Regions from separate parts of the Streptomyces sp. CC224B genome, predicted to be linked through region 2. Evidence: predicted binding sites of a transcription regulator. Region 2 holds the regulator's gene; each other region holds the start of a gene.
The links. The regulator HrcA, encoded in region 2, represses chaperone genes, less so after heat shock. The targets are predictions, from matches to a motif close to TTNGCACTCNGNNNNNCNGAGTGCNAA.
Positions count from the first base shown of each region.

Region 1 (5,276 bases), on a different contig from region 2:
GTTGAGGCCGTGACCCGGGGTGAGGTTGCGGACCTTCTCCACGATGACGCCACCCTCGAGGCCGGCGTTCACGGAGATCTGCTTCAGCGGAGCCTCGAGGGCCAGCTTCACGGCGGCGGCACCGGTGGCCTCGTCGCCGTCCAGCTCCAGCTTCTCGAAGACCGAGGAGGCCTGCAGCAGGGCCACGCCACCACCGGCGACGATGCCCTCCTCGACGGCCGCCTTGGCGTTGCGCACGGCGTCCTCGATGCGGTGCTTGCGCTCCTTGAGCTCGACCTCGGTCGCGGCACCGGCCTTGATGACGGCCACGCCGCCCGCGAGCTTCGCCAGGCGCTCCTGGAGCTTCTCGCGGTCGTAGTCCGAGTCGCTGTTCTCGATCTCGGCGCGGATCTGGTTCACGCGGCCCTGGACGGCCTCGGAGTCACCGGCACCGTCGACGATCGTGGTCTCGTCCTTGGTGATGACGACCTTGCGGGCGCGGCCGAGCAGGTCGAGACCGGCGTTCTCCAGCTTGAGGCCGACCTCCTCGGAGATGACCGTGCCGCCCGTGAGGATGGCGATGTCGCCGAGCATGGCCTTGCGGCGGTCGCCGAAGCCCGGGGCCTTGACCGCGACGGACTTGAACGTGCCGCGGATCTTGTTGACGACCAGCGTGGACAGGGCCTCGCCCTCGACGTCCTCGGCGATGATCAGCAGCGGCTTGCCCGACTGCATGACCTTCTCCAGGAGCGGAAGGAGGTCCTTCACGTTGGAGATCTTGGAGTTGACGATGAGGATGTACGGGTCCTCGAGCGACGCCTCCATGCGCTCCATGTCGGTCGCGAAGTACGCCGAGATGTAGCCCTTGTCGAAGCGCATACCCTCGGTGAGCTCCAGCTCCAGACCGAAGGTCTGGGACTCCTCGACGGTGATGACGCCTTCCTTGCCGACCTTGTCCATGGCCTCGGCGATCAGCTCGCCGATCTGGGTGTCGGCGGCGGAGATGGAGGCCGTGGAGGCGATCTGCTCCTTGGTCTCGACCTCCTTGGCCTGGTCGAGCAGGGCGCCCGAGACGGCCTCGACGGCCTTCTCGATGCCGCGCTTCAGGGCCATCGGGTTGGCACCCGCGGCCACGTTGCGCAGGCCCTCGCGGACCAGGGCCTGGGCGAGGACGGTCGCCGTGGTCGTACCGTCGCCGGCGACGTCGTCCGTCTTCTTGGCGACTTCCTTGACCAGCTCGGCGCCGATCTTCTCGTACGGGTCCTCGAGCTCGATCTCCTTGGCGATGGAGACACCGTCGTTGGTGATCGTGGGGGCGCCCCACTTCTTCTCGAGGACGACGTTGCGACCCTTGGGGCCCAGGGTCACCTTGACGGCGTCGGCGAGCTGGTTCATGCCGCGCTCGAGGCCGCGCCGTGCCTCCTCGTCGAACGCGATGATCTTGGCCATGTGAAGTGGTCCTCCCGGACGGGGTGGAAAAGCGTAGGACCGTGCCGGCGCCCGCGACGGACGGCCTGCTGCCTTGTGGTTCCTTGCCCCACCCGGCCTGCGGGCCTCACCCACCCGGTCCTTCTGTCACTCTCACTCGTAGAGTGCTAACGCCAATGATTAGCACTCGACCCCCGCGAGTGCAAGGTCGCCCCCGGGGTACGGGGTCGACTTCCCTCGGGGGCGCTGCCCTCGGGGCAGGTCGCCCCCGGGGTCCGGGGGGTGACTTCCCTCGGGGGTGCTGCCCTCGGGGCCGGCGGGCGGGGGCTTGCGCGCCCCGGCGTGGCGGGGTGGGGGTGCGCCAGGTTTCTCCCGCCTGGGGCGGTTCCCTGCGCGGGCGACGCTTCGCGCTGCGGGCCACTGCCCTGCGGGGCCTTCCCACCCACCCACCCGCCCGGGGCGCTTCCCCGCACAGGTCGCCGCTTCGCGCTGCGGGCCACTACCCTGCGGGGCTTTCCCACCCGCCCACCCGCCCGGCCCCGTTCCCCGCGCAGGTCGACGCTTCGCGCTGCAGGTCGCTGCCCTGCGGGGCCTTCCCAACCCACCCACCCGCCCGGGCCCGTTCCCCGCCCGGATCGACGCTTCGCGCTGCGGACCGCTGCCCAGCGGGGCCTTCCCACCCACCCACCCGTCCGGGGCGGTGTCCCGTGCGGGTGGGCGCGGTGCGCTGAGGGGGCGGGGGATGCAGCATGGGAGATTCCCCCGAGCCTGTTCGACCGGGGATCGACCCCGCATTGATCAGCAGCCGTCCCAAGACGGGCTCACACCCTGCGGGCGAGGAGCTGGACCTCTGGAACTGGCGCTGATCGGCAGGCGCGGGCTCGATCAACGTGCGCGACCTCTGAACCAAACCGTGATCGCGCAGCAACGCGGCACGCCCACCCGTCCGGGGCGATGTCCCGTGCGGGCGGGCGCGGTGCACTGCGGGGGCGGGGGATGCAGCAGGAAGAGGCTGCCCCGCGCCGGTTCGACCGGGGATCGACCCCGGATCGATCAGCAGCCGTCCCAAGACGGGCTCACACCCTGCGGGCGAGGAGCTGAATCTCCTGGAACTGGCGCTTGTCGGTGGGCGCGGGCTCGATCACCGTGCGCGACGTCTGAACCAGACCGTGATCACGCAGCAACGCGGCGCCCCCGCCCGCTCGCCCGGAGCGGTGTGCCGTGCGGGCGGGGGCGGGGGATGCAGCAGGAAGAGGCTGCCCCGCGCCGGTTCGACCGGGGATCGACCCCGGATCGATCAGCAGCCGTCCCAAGACGGGCTCACACCCTGCGGGCGAGGAGCTGAATCTCCTGGAACTGGCGCTTGTCGGTGGGCGCGGGCTCGATCACCGTGCGCGACGTCTGAACCAGACCGTGATCACGCAGCAACGCGGCGCCCCCGCCCGCTCGCCCGGAGCGGTGTGCCGTGCGGGCGGGGGCGGGGGATGCAGCAGGAAGAGGCTGCCCCGCGCCGGTTCGACCGGGGATCGACCCCGGATCGATCAGCAGCCGTCCCAAGACGGGCTCACACCCTGCGGGCGAAGAGCTGAACCTCCCGGAACTGGCGCTGATCGGCAGGCGCGGGCTCGATCACCGTGCGCGACGTCTCACCCAGACCGTGGTCGCGCAGCAGCGCGGCGCGCCCACCCGCCCGGGCCGGTGGTGCCGTGCGGGCGGGCGCGGCGCACTGCGGGATGCGTGATGCAGCGGCAGGCGGTTCCCCGAGCCGGTTCGACCGGGGATCGAGCCCGCTTCGATCGGCAGCCGGTCGGAGGCGGGTTCACACCTTGCGGGCGAAGAGTTGGATCTCCTGGAACTGGCGCTTGTCGGTGGGCGCGGGCTCGATCACCGTGCGCGACGTCTCAACCAGACCGTGGTCGCGCAGCAGCGCGGCGAAGCGGTCGGGGCACCAGCGGTAGGCCGTGGTCACCGCGTGGTCGTAGGCCTGGGGCTCGTGCCCCGGGCCCTCGGTGGCGGGGAAGGAGATCAGCAGGTGCCCGCCCGGAGCCAGGACCCGGGCGATCTCCGCCAGGACGGCGGGCAGCTCACCCGGCGGGGTGTGGATGACGGACCACCGCGAGAGCACCCCGCCCAGTACGCCGTCCCCGATGTCCAGCGCGGCCATCGAGCCGACCTCGAACCGCAGCCCGGGGTGCGCCTCGCGGGCCAGCTCGACCATCGCCGGGGAGCCGTCGACGCCGAAGGCACTCAGGCCGAGCCCGTGCAGGTGCGCCGTGACGTACCCCGGCCCACAGCCGAGGTCGGCGACCTCGCCGTCACCGTCGGCCCGCACCAGCTCGGCGAAGGCACTCAGGAGGGCGCGCTCCAGGGGGCGGTCGCGCAGGGAGTCGCTGAACAGTTGCGCGTAGGTGAGGGCAACGGCGTCGTAGGACTCACGGGTCACACTTAAGGTCTGCTCTCCAGTCATGGTGCGACCGTAGCGTTCCCCCCGCGCCCAGCGTTCCCCCCGCCCCCTTCGCTTTCCCCCGCTCCCCTCCACTCTTCCCCGCTCCGGCGCCCGTCCCCCGTAACGATCCCCTCCACTCCAGCGCCCCTCGACCGTCCCCACTCCGGCGCCTGTCCACCGCAATGCCCCCCCGCTCCACTGCCGGTCCGCCGTAACGGTCCCCCTACTTCGGCGCCCCTTCACCGTCCCCACTCCGGCGCCCGTCCCGCCATACGGTCCCCACCCACTCCGTCGCGCCCTCACCGCCCCCCTCCGGCGCCCTCCACCCATGAGGCTCACGCCGGAGCCGCCCCACCCCCCGGAAGCAGTTCTGCACGACCGGGCGCACCAGCTTCCTGAACACCCACCGCACGCACCACGCCAGCACCGACCCGCCAAGCGCCCCCGCGCGGGCGGACGCGAAAGCACCATGTGTCTCCCGCAGCGCGCCGCATCAACCCGCGCAGGCCACCGGCCCGCACGGGTGGGCGGGCGGGAAAGGCCCCGTGGGCCCCCACCCCGCAGCGCGCAGCGTCGGGGCCGAGCGGGCGTAGCCAGGGCAGAACGGGTGGGCGGGTGGGAAGGCCCCGCAGGGCAAGCAGCCGCAGCGCGCAGCGTCAGGGCCCAGCGGGCGCAGCCAGGGCAGCACGGGTGGGCGGGTGGGAGGCAAGGGCGCCGGGCCGCAGGCCGGGGGCGGTCGGGCCCGGGGACGGAAAGGGGCCCGCCCCCGGCCGGGGGGCGGGCCCAAGTCGCGCGGTGGCCGATCGCGTCAAGCCGCTCAGACGGCGACCTTGACCATGTCCGCCTGCGGACCCTTCTGGCCCTGCGAGATCTCGAACTCGACTCGCTGACCTTCCTCCAGGGTGCGGTAGCCGTCCATCTGGATCGCGCTGTAGTGGACGAAAACATCCGCACCACCGTCGACCGCGATGAAGCCGTATCCCTTCTCCGCGTTGAACCACTTGACGGTGCCCTGAGCCATGCCTAACTCCCCTATTACTGGCCCTTGCACAGGACCGCACTTCGCGGACCCGGGTCAGACCTCACCCCCCATGGGTTGGGGGTGTGCGCCGGAACGCGTCGACCGCGGCTGAATGTATCTGTCCAACTGCCGTCTGCAACAGGTCAATCGGACGAGAATTCTGGGCACGGCCGATCGCTGATATCCGGAGAACTCACCGGAGTTCAGGGCAAGTCGGGCCGGGCAAAAGCCGCGTACGACTCAAAGGGGCAGGGCACTTTGGCTACTTCTTGTCGGCTCCGCGGCCGACTTCCCGCACGCGCCGGGGACCGCCCGGCGCCAGAAGCGCAGCTTCATTCCCAACTGTACCGCGATCAACCATGCAGAATTGCCCCCTCCGCTTCTCTCGCGGAGGGGGCAATC
Region 1 covers NZ_JASCXL010000155.1:11,656-16,931, reverse strand. The annotation lists gene groL (chaperonin GroEL) at 1-1,428, opposite strand, end outside; partial or broken gene QK440_RS37580 (SAM-dependent methyltransferase) at 2,484-2,597, opposite strand; partial or broken gene QK440_RS37575 (SAM-dependent methyltransferase) at 2,728-2,841, opposite strand; partial or broken gene QK440_RS37570 (SAM-dependent methyltransferase) at 2,972-3,085, opposite strand; gene QK440_RS37565 (class I SAM-dependent methyltransferase) at 3,227-3,874, opposite strand; gene QK440_RS37560 (cold-shock protein) at 4,671-4,874, opposite strand.
Region 1: groL (chaperonin GroEL) is a predicted target of HrcA. The motif match lies at 1,552-1,578, and genes of this name have one in related genera.

Region 2 (5,276 bases):
AGGGGCGCGACGTCAGGCTTCTGACCTGCTTGATCTCCTGGTACATCCCGTCGGCGGTCTTGTACCCGGCCGCGAGCGAACCGAGCCCCCCGGCCTCGCTGACGGCCGCCGCGAGCCGCGGTGTCGAGGCGCCGCCCGCCATCGGGGCCTGCACGATCGGGTGGCGACAGAGGGCTTGGGGTGGGGAGGGCATGGGAGGCATCGTGCCACGTCTGGCGGGGGCGCCTTGTGCGGGGTACTTCCCTGCCGCTGCCGCGGCCGGATTCTTTCCCACCCGCCCACCCGTACCACCCCGGCTTTCGCCCGCCCGGCCCCGACGCGGAGCGCTTGACCGCCGTCTGCCGGGACAAGGGCGGGCCCCGGCCCTCAAGTGCTGCGCACCCAAGAGCCGGGGCCCGCCCGTTCGAGGCGCTACCGCCCGTTGAACGCGTCCTTCAGGCGGGAGAAGAGGCCCTGCTGGCCCGGCTGGAACTGGCCCGTGGGGCGTTCCTCGCCGCGGGCCTTGGCCAGCTCGCGCAGCAGCCGCTCCTGCTCGGGGTCGAGCTTCGTGGGCGTGAGGACCTCCACGTGCACGATCAGGTCGCCGCGCCCCCCACCGCGCAGGTGGGTGACACCCCGCCCGTGCAGCGGGATCGACTGCCCGGACTGCGTGCCCGGCCGGATGTCGACCTCCTCGACCCCGTCCAGCGTCTCCAGCGGCACCTTCGTACCGAGCGCCGCCGCTGTCATCGGGATGGTGACGGTGCAGTGCAGGTCGTCGCCGCGCCGCTGGAAGACGGGGTGCGGGAGCTCGTGGATCTCCACGTACAGGTCGCCCGCCGGGCCGCCGCCCGGGCCGACCTCGCCCTCGCCCGCGAGCTGGATCCGCGTGCCGTTGTCCACACCGGCCGGGATCTTCACCGTGAGCGTCCGGCGGGACCGGATGCGGCCGTCGCCCGCGCACTCCGGGCAGGGGTTGGGCACCACGGTGCCGAAGCCCTGGCACTGCGGGCACGGCCGCGAGGTCATGACCTGGCCCAGGAAGGACCGCGTGACCTGGGACACCTCACCGCGGCCCCGGCACATGTCACAGGTCTGCGCGGAGGTGCCGGGCGCGGCGCCCTCGCCGGAGCACGTCGTACAGACGACGGCCGTGTCGACCTGGATGTCCTTGGTCGTGCCGAAGGCCGCCTCGTCGAGGTCGATCTCCAGGCGGATCATGGCGTCCTGGCCGCGGCGGGTGCGCGAGCGCGGCCCGCGCTGCGCCGCCGTACCGAAGAACGCGTCCATGATGTCCGAGAAGTTGCCGAAGCCACCGGCTCCGAAACCGCCCGCACCGCCGCCGCCCGACTGGGACAGCGGGTCACCGCCGAGGTCGTAGACCTGCTTCTTCTGCGGGTCCGAGAGCACCTCGTAAGCGGCGTTGATCTCTTTGAAGCGCTCTTGCGTCTTCGGATCGGGGTTGACGTCCGGGTGCAGCTCGCGGGCGAGCCGCCGGAAGGCCTTCTTGATGTCGTCCTGGGAAGCGTCGCGGCGCACGCCGAGTACGGCGTAGTAGTCCGTGGCCACTTACGACTCCGCCAGGATCTGTCCGACGTAACGTGCCACTGCGCGTACTGCTCCCATCGTTCCCGGATAGTCCATGCGGGTCGGTCCGACCACGCCGAGCTTGGCCACTGCCTCGCCTCCCGAACCGTAGCCGACGGAGACCACGGACGTGGAGCTGAGCCCCTCATGGGCGTTCTCGTGACCGATCTTCACGGTCATGCCCGAATCCGTGGCCTCGCCCAGCAACTTGAGGAGGACGACCTGTTCCTCCAGGGCCTCGAGGACCGGCCGGATCGTGAGAGGGAAGTCATGTCCGAAGCGGGTGAGATTGGCGGTGCCGCCGATCATCATCCGCTCCTCGTTCTCCTCGACCAGGGTCTCGAGGAGGGTGGACAGGACTGTCGCCACCGTGGCCTGGTCCTCCTTGTCGAAGGAGTCGGGCAGGTCCTGAACGAGCTGCGGCACGTCCGTGAAACGACGGCCCGCGACCCGGCTGTTCAGCCGGGCGCGCAGGTCCGCGAGAGACGTTTCACCGAACGGCGCCGGGCAGTCGATCATGCGCTGCTCGACCCGCCCCGTGTCCGTGATCAGGACCAGCATGAGCCGGGCCGGGGCGAGCGACAGCAACTCCACGTGGCGCACCGTCGACCGCGTCAGGGACGGGTACTGCACCACCGCGACCTGCCGGGTGAGCTGCGCGAGCAGCCGCACCGTACGGCCCACGACGTCGTCCAGGTCGACGGCGCCGTCGAGGAAGTTCTGGATCGCCCGGCGCTCGGGGGCGCTCAGCGGCTTGACGCCCGCCAGCTTGTCCACGAACAGCCGGTACCCCTTGTCGGTGGGGATGCGCCCGGCACTGGTGTGCGGCTGGGCGATGAACCCCTCCTCCTCCAGCGCCGCCATGTCGTTACGGACCGTGGCCGGGGAGACGCCCAGGCTGTGACGCTCGGTGAGCGCCTTGGAGCCGACGGGCTCCTGCGTGCCGACGTAGTCATGGACGATGGCGCGCAGCACCTCAAGCCTGCGTTCACTCAGCATCGCGCACACCTCCAGCGTCGTCCCTCGTCCCGAGCCCCCGCGGCGGCCCCACCCTGGCACTCACCACATGCGAGTGCCAAACCTTCGTCGAGCCAGTGTACGGCCGGTGGGTATAGCCCCGGCAAGGGCCGACCCCTGTCGTCATGCCCACGTGTGGCCGGGGGTAACGGCTGCCCGTCGTCCCGGAGGGCGTTAGCGTCGCCGTATGAACGCACCTGCCACCCCGGCGCCGGACTGGCGCACGGCGGGCTGGGAACGGCTCGCGCCCCGCGTGGGACGGCGGCGGCTGCCCGTCTGGGACTGCACCGCCGGCCTGGTCGCCGGCGACGACGCCGCGCTGATGATCGAGGCCGGGTCCAGCCTGCGGGAGGGCGCGGAGCTGCGCGCCGAGGCCCGGCGGCTGCTCGGTGGCGGCCGCCGCGTGACGCATCTCGCGCTGACGCACCCGCACTTCGACCACGTCCTGGGGGCGGCGGCGTTCGCGGGGGTCGAGGTGTTCGGCGCGGCCGGCGTCGACGCGGTCCTCGACCGGGGCCGCGACGAGCTGCGCGCGGACGCCGTCGCGCACGGCCTGGACGGGCGCGCCGCCGCCGAGGCCGCCGACCTGCTGGTCCGCCCCCGGCACCTGGTGGGCGGCGAGTGGACGCTGGACCTCGGCGGGGTCCAGGTGCTGCTCGCGAACGCCGGCCCCGGGCACACCGGACACGATCTGGCGGTCCTGGTGCCCGGCGAGCCCGATGTCGTCTTCTGCGGCGACCTCGTCGAGGAGTCCGGGGAGCCGCAGGCCGGACCCGACGCGGTGCCGGGCCGGTGGCCCGCCGCCCTCGACCGGCTGCTCGCCCTGGGCGGCGAGGACGCGGTGTACGTGCCGGGGCACGGGGCGGCGGTGGACGCGGCGTTCGTCCGCGCCCAACGGGAGGAACTGGCGCGGCGCTTCGCCACGGGCTGACCCACCGGGCCACCGGGCCGGGCGGTTCCGGGGCTCCCGCGGGTCCTGCACGACGGGACACCCGCCCCGTGGAGTGACGGAACGTCACCCGATGTCCTACCGTCTGTCGAATGCGCAGCTACAACCCGGATCTCACTCCCCCGTGGAAGAAGTCGGCCCCCGTCCCGGAGGTGCCCGCCGAGGCCGATCTGGTGGTGGAGGAGGTGGGGACCGGGTTCTGCGGAGCCGTGGTCCGCTGTGAGAAGACCGCCGAGGGCCCGACGGTGACCCTGGAGGACCGCTTCGGCAAGCACCGCGTCTTCCCGATGGTGCCGCGCGGCTTCCTCCTGGAGGGCAGGGTCGTCACCCTCGTCCGCCCGACGGCCGCGGCGCCCCGGCGCCCCGCGCGCACCGCGTCCGGCTCGATCGCGGTACCGGGCGCGCGGGCGCGGGTGGCGCGCGCCGGGCGCATCTACGTGGAGGGGCGCCACGACGCGGAACTCGTGGAGAAGGTGTGGGGCGACGACCTGCGCATCGAGGGCGTCGTCGTCGAGTACCTGGAGGGCGTCGACGACCTGCCCGCGATCGTGGCCGAGTTCTCCCCCGGGCCGGACGCGCGCCTCGGGGTCCTGGTCGACCACCTGGTGCCCGGCTCGAAGGAGTTCCGCATCGCGGCGGAGGTCTCCAGCCCGCACGCGCTGGTGGTCGGCCACCCCTACATCGACATCTGGGAGGCGGTGAAGCCGTCGTCCCTGGGCATCGCGTCCTGGCCCCGCGTCCCACGCGGCCAGGACTGGAAGACCGGGGTGTGCCGCGCCCTCGGCTGGCCGGAGAACACGGGCGCCGCCTGGCAGCACATCCTGGGCTCGGTGCGCAGCTACAAGGACCTGGAGCCGGCGTTGCTGGGTCGAGTGGAGGAGCTGATCGACTTCGTGACCGCCCCGTAGCCACCGTCGGCCCACCCGGCGATCAGCAACGGCGGGACGACCAGTGGGCACTCAGCCCGTCCGGCGTTTGAGGACGAGGCGCGGAGCGCCTATGGAGCGGGGAAAGGGGCGCAGCCCCAGCCGAAACACGGGCCCCGGGGCGGCAGCCCCGAGAGGGCGGGCGGGTGGGAGAGCCCCCTCAGTCCACCAGGTCCCGCACCACCGCGTCCGCGAGCAACCGCCCCCGCAGGGTCAGCACCGCCCGCCCCTCCTCGTACGGCCCCGGGTCGAGCAGCCCGTCCGCCAGAGCGCGGCGCGACGCCGCCAGGCCCTGCTCTTTGAGGAGGCCCAGCGGGCACCCCTCCCGCAGCCGCAGCTCCAGGAGGATCCGCTCGACGCGCCGGTCCTCGTCCGCCAGGACCTCCCGCCCGGCCCCGGGCGAACGCCCCTGGGCGAGGGCGGCGGCGTACGCGCCGGGGTGCTTCACGTTCCACCAGCGCACGCCCCCGACGTGGCTGTGCGCGCCGGGGCCCGCGCCCCACCAGTCGGCGCCCCGCCAGTACAGCTCGTTGTGCAGGCAGCGGCCGGCCTCGGAGGTGGCCCAGTTCGACACCTCGTACCACTGGAACCCGGCGGCCGAGAGGGTCTCCTCGGCGATCAGGTAGCGGTCGGCGTGCTCGTCGTCGTCCGTCATGGGGACCTCGCCGCGCCGGATGCGGCGGGCGAGCTGCGTGCCCTCCTCGACGATCAGGGCGTACGCCGACACGTGGTCGGGCCCGGCGCCGACGGCCGCGTCGAGGGAGGCCCGCCAGTCGTCGTCGCTCTCGCCGGGGGTGCCGTAGATCAGGTCCAGGTTC
Region 2 covers NZ_JASCXL010000038.1:34,374-39,649, reverse strand. The annotation lists gene QK440_RS17240 (nitronate monooxygenase) at 1-193, opposite strand, end outside; gene dnaJ (molecular chaperone DnaJ) at 412-1,548, opposite strand; gene hrcA (heat-inducible transcriptional repressor HrcA) at 1,549-2,565, opposite strand; gene QK440_RS17225 (MBL fold metallo-hydrolase) at 2,771-3,514, shown strand; gene QK440_RS17220 (DUF3097 domain-containing protein) at 3,625-4,440, shown strand; gene hemW (radical SAM family heme chaperone HemW) at 4,619-5,276, opposite strand, start outside.

Region 3 (5,276 bases), on a different contig from region 2:
TGGCCCGGGACCTGGCCGGGACCGGCATCCGGCTCATGGCGCTGTGCCCGGGGTTCGTCCGCACCGAGTTCCACGAGCGGGCCGGGATGGGCACGGACAACATCCCCAAGTGGATGTGGCTGGACGCGGACAAGCTGGTCGCCGCCGCCCTCACCGACCTGGCCCGCGGCAAGACCCTCTCGGTCCCGGACCCGCGCTACAAGGCCCTCATGGGCGTGGTGAAGATGACCCCCCGCGCGCTCCTGGGCGGCGTCACGTCCCGCACGGGCAGGAAGTACGGCCCCCAGTAAGCGGCTTGGGGGTGCCCCGGCAAGGGGGCGCGGGCACGGACACGACAAGCGCCCCGAAGGGGCGCGGGGAACGGCGCGAGGACGGACCACGGCCCGCACCCGGCAACGCGCCGGGACCCGGCAGACGCGCAGCCGACAGACGCGCAGCCTGCACACGCGCGGCCTGCACACGCCGAAGGCCCGGCACCCCGCGACGGGGTGCCGGGCCTTCGGCCGCGCGCCTGAGCCGGCGCACGCGAAGAGCGCATCGCTCAGTGGGAGTGACCGTGCCCGTGGCCGTGCCCGGCCTCGGCCTCCTCCTCCGCCGGCTTCTCGACGACCAGGGTCTCGGTCGTGAGCAGCAGGGAGGCGATGGAGGCCGCGTTCTCCAGGGCGGAGCGGGTGACCTTCACCGGGTCGATGACGCCGGCCTTGACCAGGTCGACGTACTCGCCGGTCGCGGCGTTGAAGCCCTGGCCCTTGTCCAGCTCCGCCACCTTGGTGGTGATGACGTAGCCCTCGAGGCCGGCGTTCTCGGCGATCCAGCGCAGCGGCTCGACGACGGCCTTGCGGACGACCGTGACACCGGTGGCCTCGTCGCCGGACTTGTCGAGGTTGCCCTCGAGCACCTTCGCGGCGTGGACGAGCGCGGAGCCACCACCGGAGACGATGCCCTCCTCGACCGCGGCGCGGGTCGCGGAGATGGCGTCCTCCAGACGGTGCTTCTTCTCCTTCAGCTCCACCTCGGTGGCGGCGCCGACCTTGATCACGCACACGCCGCCGGCCAGCTTCGCGAGGCGCTCCTGGAGCTTCTCGCGGTCCCAGTCGGAGTCGGTGGTCTCGATCTCGGCCTTGATCTGGGCGACGCGGGCCTCGACGTCGGCCGTGTTGCCGCCGCCGTCGACGATGGTCGTGTCGTCCTTGGTGATCGTCACGCGGCGGGCGGTGCCGAGCACGTCCAGGCCGACCTGGTCGAGCTTGAGGCCGACCTCCTCGGCGACGACGGTGCCGCCGGTGAGGGTGGCCATGTCGCCGAGCATCGCCTTGCGGCGGTCACCGAAGCCGGGGGCCTTGACGGCCACCGCGTTGAAGGTGCCGCGGATCTTGTTGACCACCAGGGTCGACAGGGCCTCGCCCTCGACGTCCTCGGCGATGATCAGCAGCGGCTTCGAGGAGCCGGCCTGGATGACCTTCTCCAGGAGCGGCAGCAGGTCCTGGATGGAGGAGATCTTGCCCTGGTGGATGAGGATGTACGCGTCCTCCAGGACGGCCTCCATGCGCTCCTGGTCCGTCACGAAGTACGGCGACAGGTAGCCCTTGTCGAAGGCCATGCCCTCGGTGAAGTCCAGCTCCAGACCGAAGGTGTTGGACTCCTCGACGGTGATGACACCGTCCTTGCCGACCTTGTCCATCGCCTCGGCGATGAGCTCGCCGACCTGCTGGTCCTGGGCGGAGAGCCCGGCCACGGCGGCGATGTCGGACTTGTCGTCGATCGGCCGCGCGGTGGCGAGCAGCTCGTCGGAGACGGCCTTGACGGCGGCGTCGATGCCCTTCTTCAGGGCGGCCGGGGAGGCGCCGGCGGCGACGTTGCGCAGGCCCTCCTTGACCAGGGCCTGGGCCAGGACCGTGGCGGTGGTGGTGCCGTCACCCGCGATGTCGTTGGTCTTGGTCGCCACCTCCTTCACGAGCTGGGCGCCCAGGTTCTCGTACGGGTCCTCGACCTCGACCTCACGGGCGATGGTGACGCCGTCGTTGGTGATGGTGGGGGCGCCGAACTTCTTGTCGATGACGACGTTGCGACCCTTGGGGCCGATCGTCACCTTGACCGTGTCGGCAAGCTTGTTGACGCCGCGCTCGAGGGCGCGACGGGCGTCCTCGTCGAACTTCAGGATCTTCGCCATGGGAGCGTTTCAGCCCTCTCGGATACTCGTATGAACGAACCGCGCCCCTCGCCGCCCGGCATCAGCGGGGGTGACCAGGGGCGCGGCGCGAAGCAAATCTGCCGGGTGAAAGCAGCGACTACTGCTGGATCACTTCTCGATGATCGCGAGCACGTCGCGGGCCGAGAGCACCAGGTACTCGTCGCCGTTGTACTTCACCTCGGTGCCGCCGTACTTGCTGTAGAGCACGACGTCGCCGACCTTCACGTCGAGCGGAAGGCGCTCGCCGTTCTCGAAACGGCCCGGGCCCACGGCGAGGACGGCGCCCTCCTGGGGCTTCTCCTTCGCGGTGTCCGGGATGACCAGGCCAGAGGCCGTGGTCTGCTCGGCGTCCAGCGGCTGGACCACGATGCGGTCCTCGAGCGGCTTGATGGCAACCTTGGAGCTGGCGGTCGTCACGATCCGACCTCCCCCTTCGGAGATCTCGCGGGGTTAACTGATCTAGAGGTGGCGACCAGGTGGATCCGTCGTCGCGGGTGCCGGACCTGCCCGTCGCTTCTGGCACTCTCCATGCGGGAGTGCCAGGGCCGAGACTAGGACGGCGATTAGCACTCGGTCAAGCGGAGTGCCAATTGGCTGCCGCCGGCCTGGCGGCGTACCGGCTCTGCCGGGCTCCGCCGCGCGGGGTGTCAGGGCGCGACCGGAGGGGTGTCCTTGTGGCAACGCTTCGCGCGCGGGGTGGGTTCCGCGCGGGGCGCGGGAGTGTGGGAGCTGAGGGCGGAGGCCCCACTCGCCCCGCGGAACGGCTGCCCGCAGCGAGGCGGCTCCTGCAGGGGGATTCTCTCCGCCGCCTTGCGGCCCAGGCGTTCGATCGGGTCCACCGATTGGGCGCAGGCCGTCAGGAGGAGGAGCGGCAGCAGCAGGAGGGCCGGGGCGCGTTTCACACGTAGTCCTCGAGTCACACGTAGTCCTCGAGCCGGGCCACCGCGTACCCCCTGCCGGTGACCGTTTTCATGACCGTCCGGACCATGTCCGTCATCGAGCCGTCCCAGTCGTCGCTGCCGCGGAAGTGCGTGAGGATGATGTCGCCGGGGTGCAGGTCGCGGTCCCATTCGCGCCAGGCCATGCGGTCGGCGAAGCCCTCCGACGCCCAGAGCGGCACCGCCTTGATGCCGCAGGACTTGGCGGCGCGCAGGGTGTCGCGGTCGTAGTTGCCGTACGGCGGCCGGAACAGCTCGGGCCGCTTGCCGTACCGCCTCTCGATGACGTCCTGCATGCCGCAGATCTCGCGCCGCTGCGCCCTGTACGAGAGGTCCGGCATGTAGCGGTGGTTGAGGGTGTGGTTGTTCAGGGCGGTGCCGCGGTCCTGCATCTGCTTGAAGTAGCCGTAGTTGGTCTTGATCAGGTAGTTGCTGAGGAACGCGGTGTACGGGATGCGCAGGTCGCTCATCATCCGCAGGAACGCCGGGTCCTTCTCGGCGCCGTCGTCGACGGTCAGGAAGACGACCTTGCGCTTGGTCGGGACCGTGGTGAACACCGGCGGCAGCTTCGCGTGCCCGCGCACCCCGAAGCCCTTGCGCGTCTTCAGGCGCGGCTTCACGGCGGGCGGCGGGGGCGCCGCCAGCGGGACCCGGGACAGGCCCCAGTAGCTCGCGGCGGCGGCCCGCGCGGTGTGGTTCGCGCGCACGCGCTGGGCGTACTCGTGCAGCGCCTGCGCGGGGGGCGCGAGCTGGGGCGGCTGGCCGTGCGCGCCCCCCGCGCCCTCCCCGGCGTCCGACGCGCAGCCGGAGGCGACCGCGCCGGCGCCGAGCGCGGCCACGGTGAGCACCGCCCGCCTCCGCGTCTTCCGTGCCTTTCTCACCTTTCCGGAGGATTTCGCATCTTGTCGTACTAGTACACGTCGCATGGCGCCGGATCCTCGCAGTCCAGGGCCCTGCGGCGGGGTCGACACCGCTGCCGGACGCGTACCTTCCACCGACTGGCCCACAATGGGCCGGTGAACGCTCCGCACGATCAGCAGTCCGCCACGACGGCCTTCGCCGCGCTTCTCACCGACGAGGGCGCCGCCCTGCTCGACGCCGTACGGGACGTCGAGCCCGCCGAGGAGCTCGCGGTGGCGACCCGGCTGCGCCGCGACCACCCCGTCGGCCTGGTCTCGGCGGCGCTCGCCCAGGCGCGCCTGCGGCAGCGGGCGGTGGCGAAGTTCGGGGCCAAGGACGCCGCGCGGATGTTCTTCACGCCGAACGGGGTCGAGCAGTCCACGCGCACGTCCGTGGCGGCCTACCGGGCGGAGCGGTTCCGGGAGCTCGGGGTGCGGCGGGTCGCCGATCTGTGCTGCGGCATCGGCGGTGACGCCCTCGCGCTCGCGCGCGCCGGGATCGCGGTCCTCGCCGTCGACCGCGACCCGCTGACCTGCGCGGTCGCGCGCGCCAACGCCGAGGCCCTGGGCCTCGACGGCCTCATCGAGGTGCGCGAGGCGGACGTGACCGAGGTGGACACGGGCGGCTGCGACGCGGTCTTCGTCGACCCCGCGCGGCGCGGCGGCCGCGGCCGGATCTTCGACCCGGAGGCGTACTCGCCGCCGCTGTCCTGGGCGGTGGCCGCCGCCCGGGAGGCCCCCCGCGCCGCGCTGAAGATCGCTCCCGGCATCCCCCACGACGCCGTGCCCGCGGAGGCGGAGGCCGAGTGGATCTCGGACGGCGGGGACGTGAAGGAGGCGGTGCTGTGGTTCGGGACAGGGGCGCCCGCCTCGCACCGCGCGACCCTGCTGCCGTCGCGCGCCTCCCTCAGCGCCGCGCGCGCCGCCATGCCGCCGGACCCGGCCGTGCGCCCCGTGGGCCGCTACCTGTACGAGCCGGACGGCGCCGTCATCCGCGCCCATCTGGTCGCGGACGTGGCCGCCCGGGTGGAGGGCGGGCTCGTCGACGAGACGATCGCCTACGTGACCTCCGACGTCGCCCGCCCGACGCCGTACGCCACCGCGTACGAGATCACGGACCAGCTCCCCTTCAACGTCAAGAAGCTGAAGGCGCTGCTGCGGGAGCGCGGCGTCGGGATCCTCACGGTCAAGAAGCGGGGCTCGGCGGTGGAGCCGGAGGAGCTGCGCCGCAAGGTGAAGCCCCAGGGC
Region 3 covers NZ_JASCXL010000152.1:12,999-18,274, forward strand. The annotation lists gene QK440_RS37280 (SDR family oxidoreductase) at 1-290, shown strand, start outside; gene groL (chaperonin GroEL) at 542-2,170, opposite strand; gene groES (co-chaperone GroES) at 2,300-2,608, opposite strand; gene QK440_RS37295 (polysaccharide deacetylase family protein) at 3,108-4,010, opposite strand; gene QK440_RS37300 (methyltransferase domain-containing protein) at 4,146-5,276, shown strand, end outside.
Region 3: groES (co-chaperone GroES) is a predicted target of HrcA. The motif match lies at 2,755-2,781, and genes of this name have one in related genera.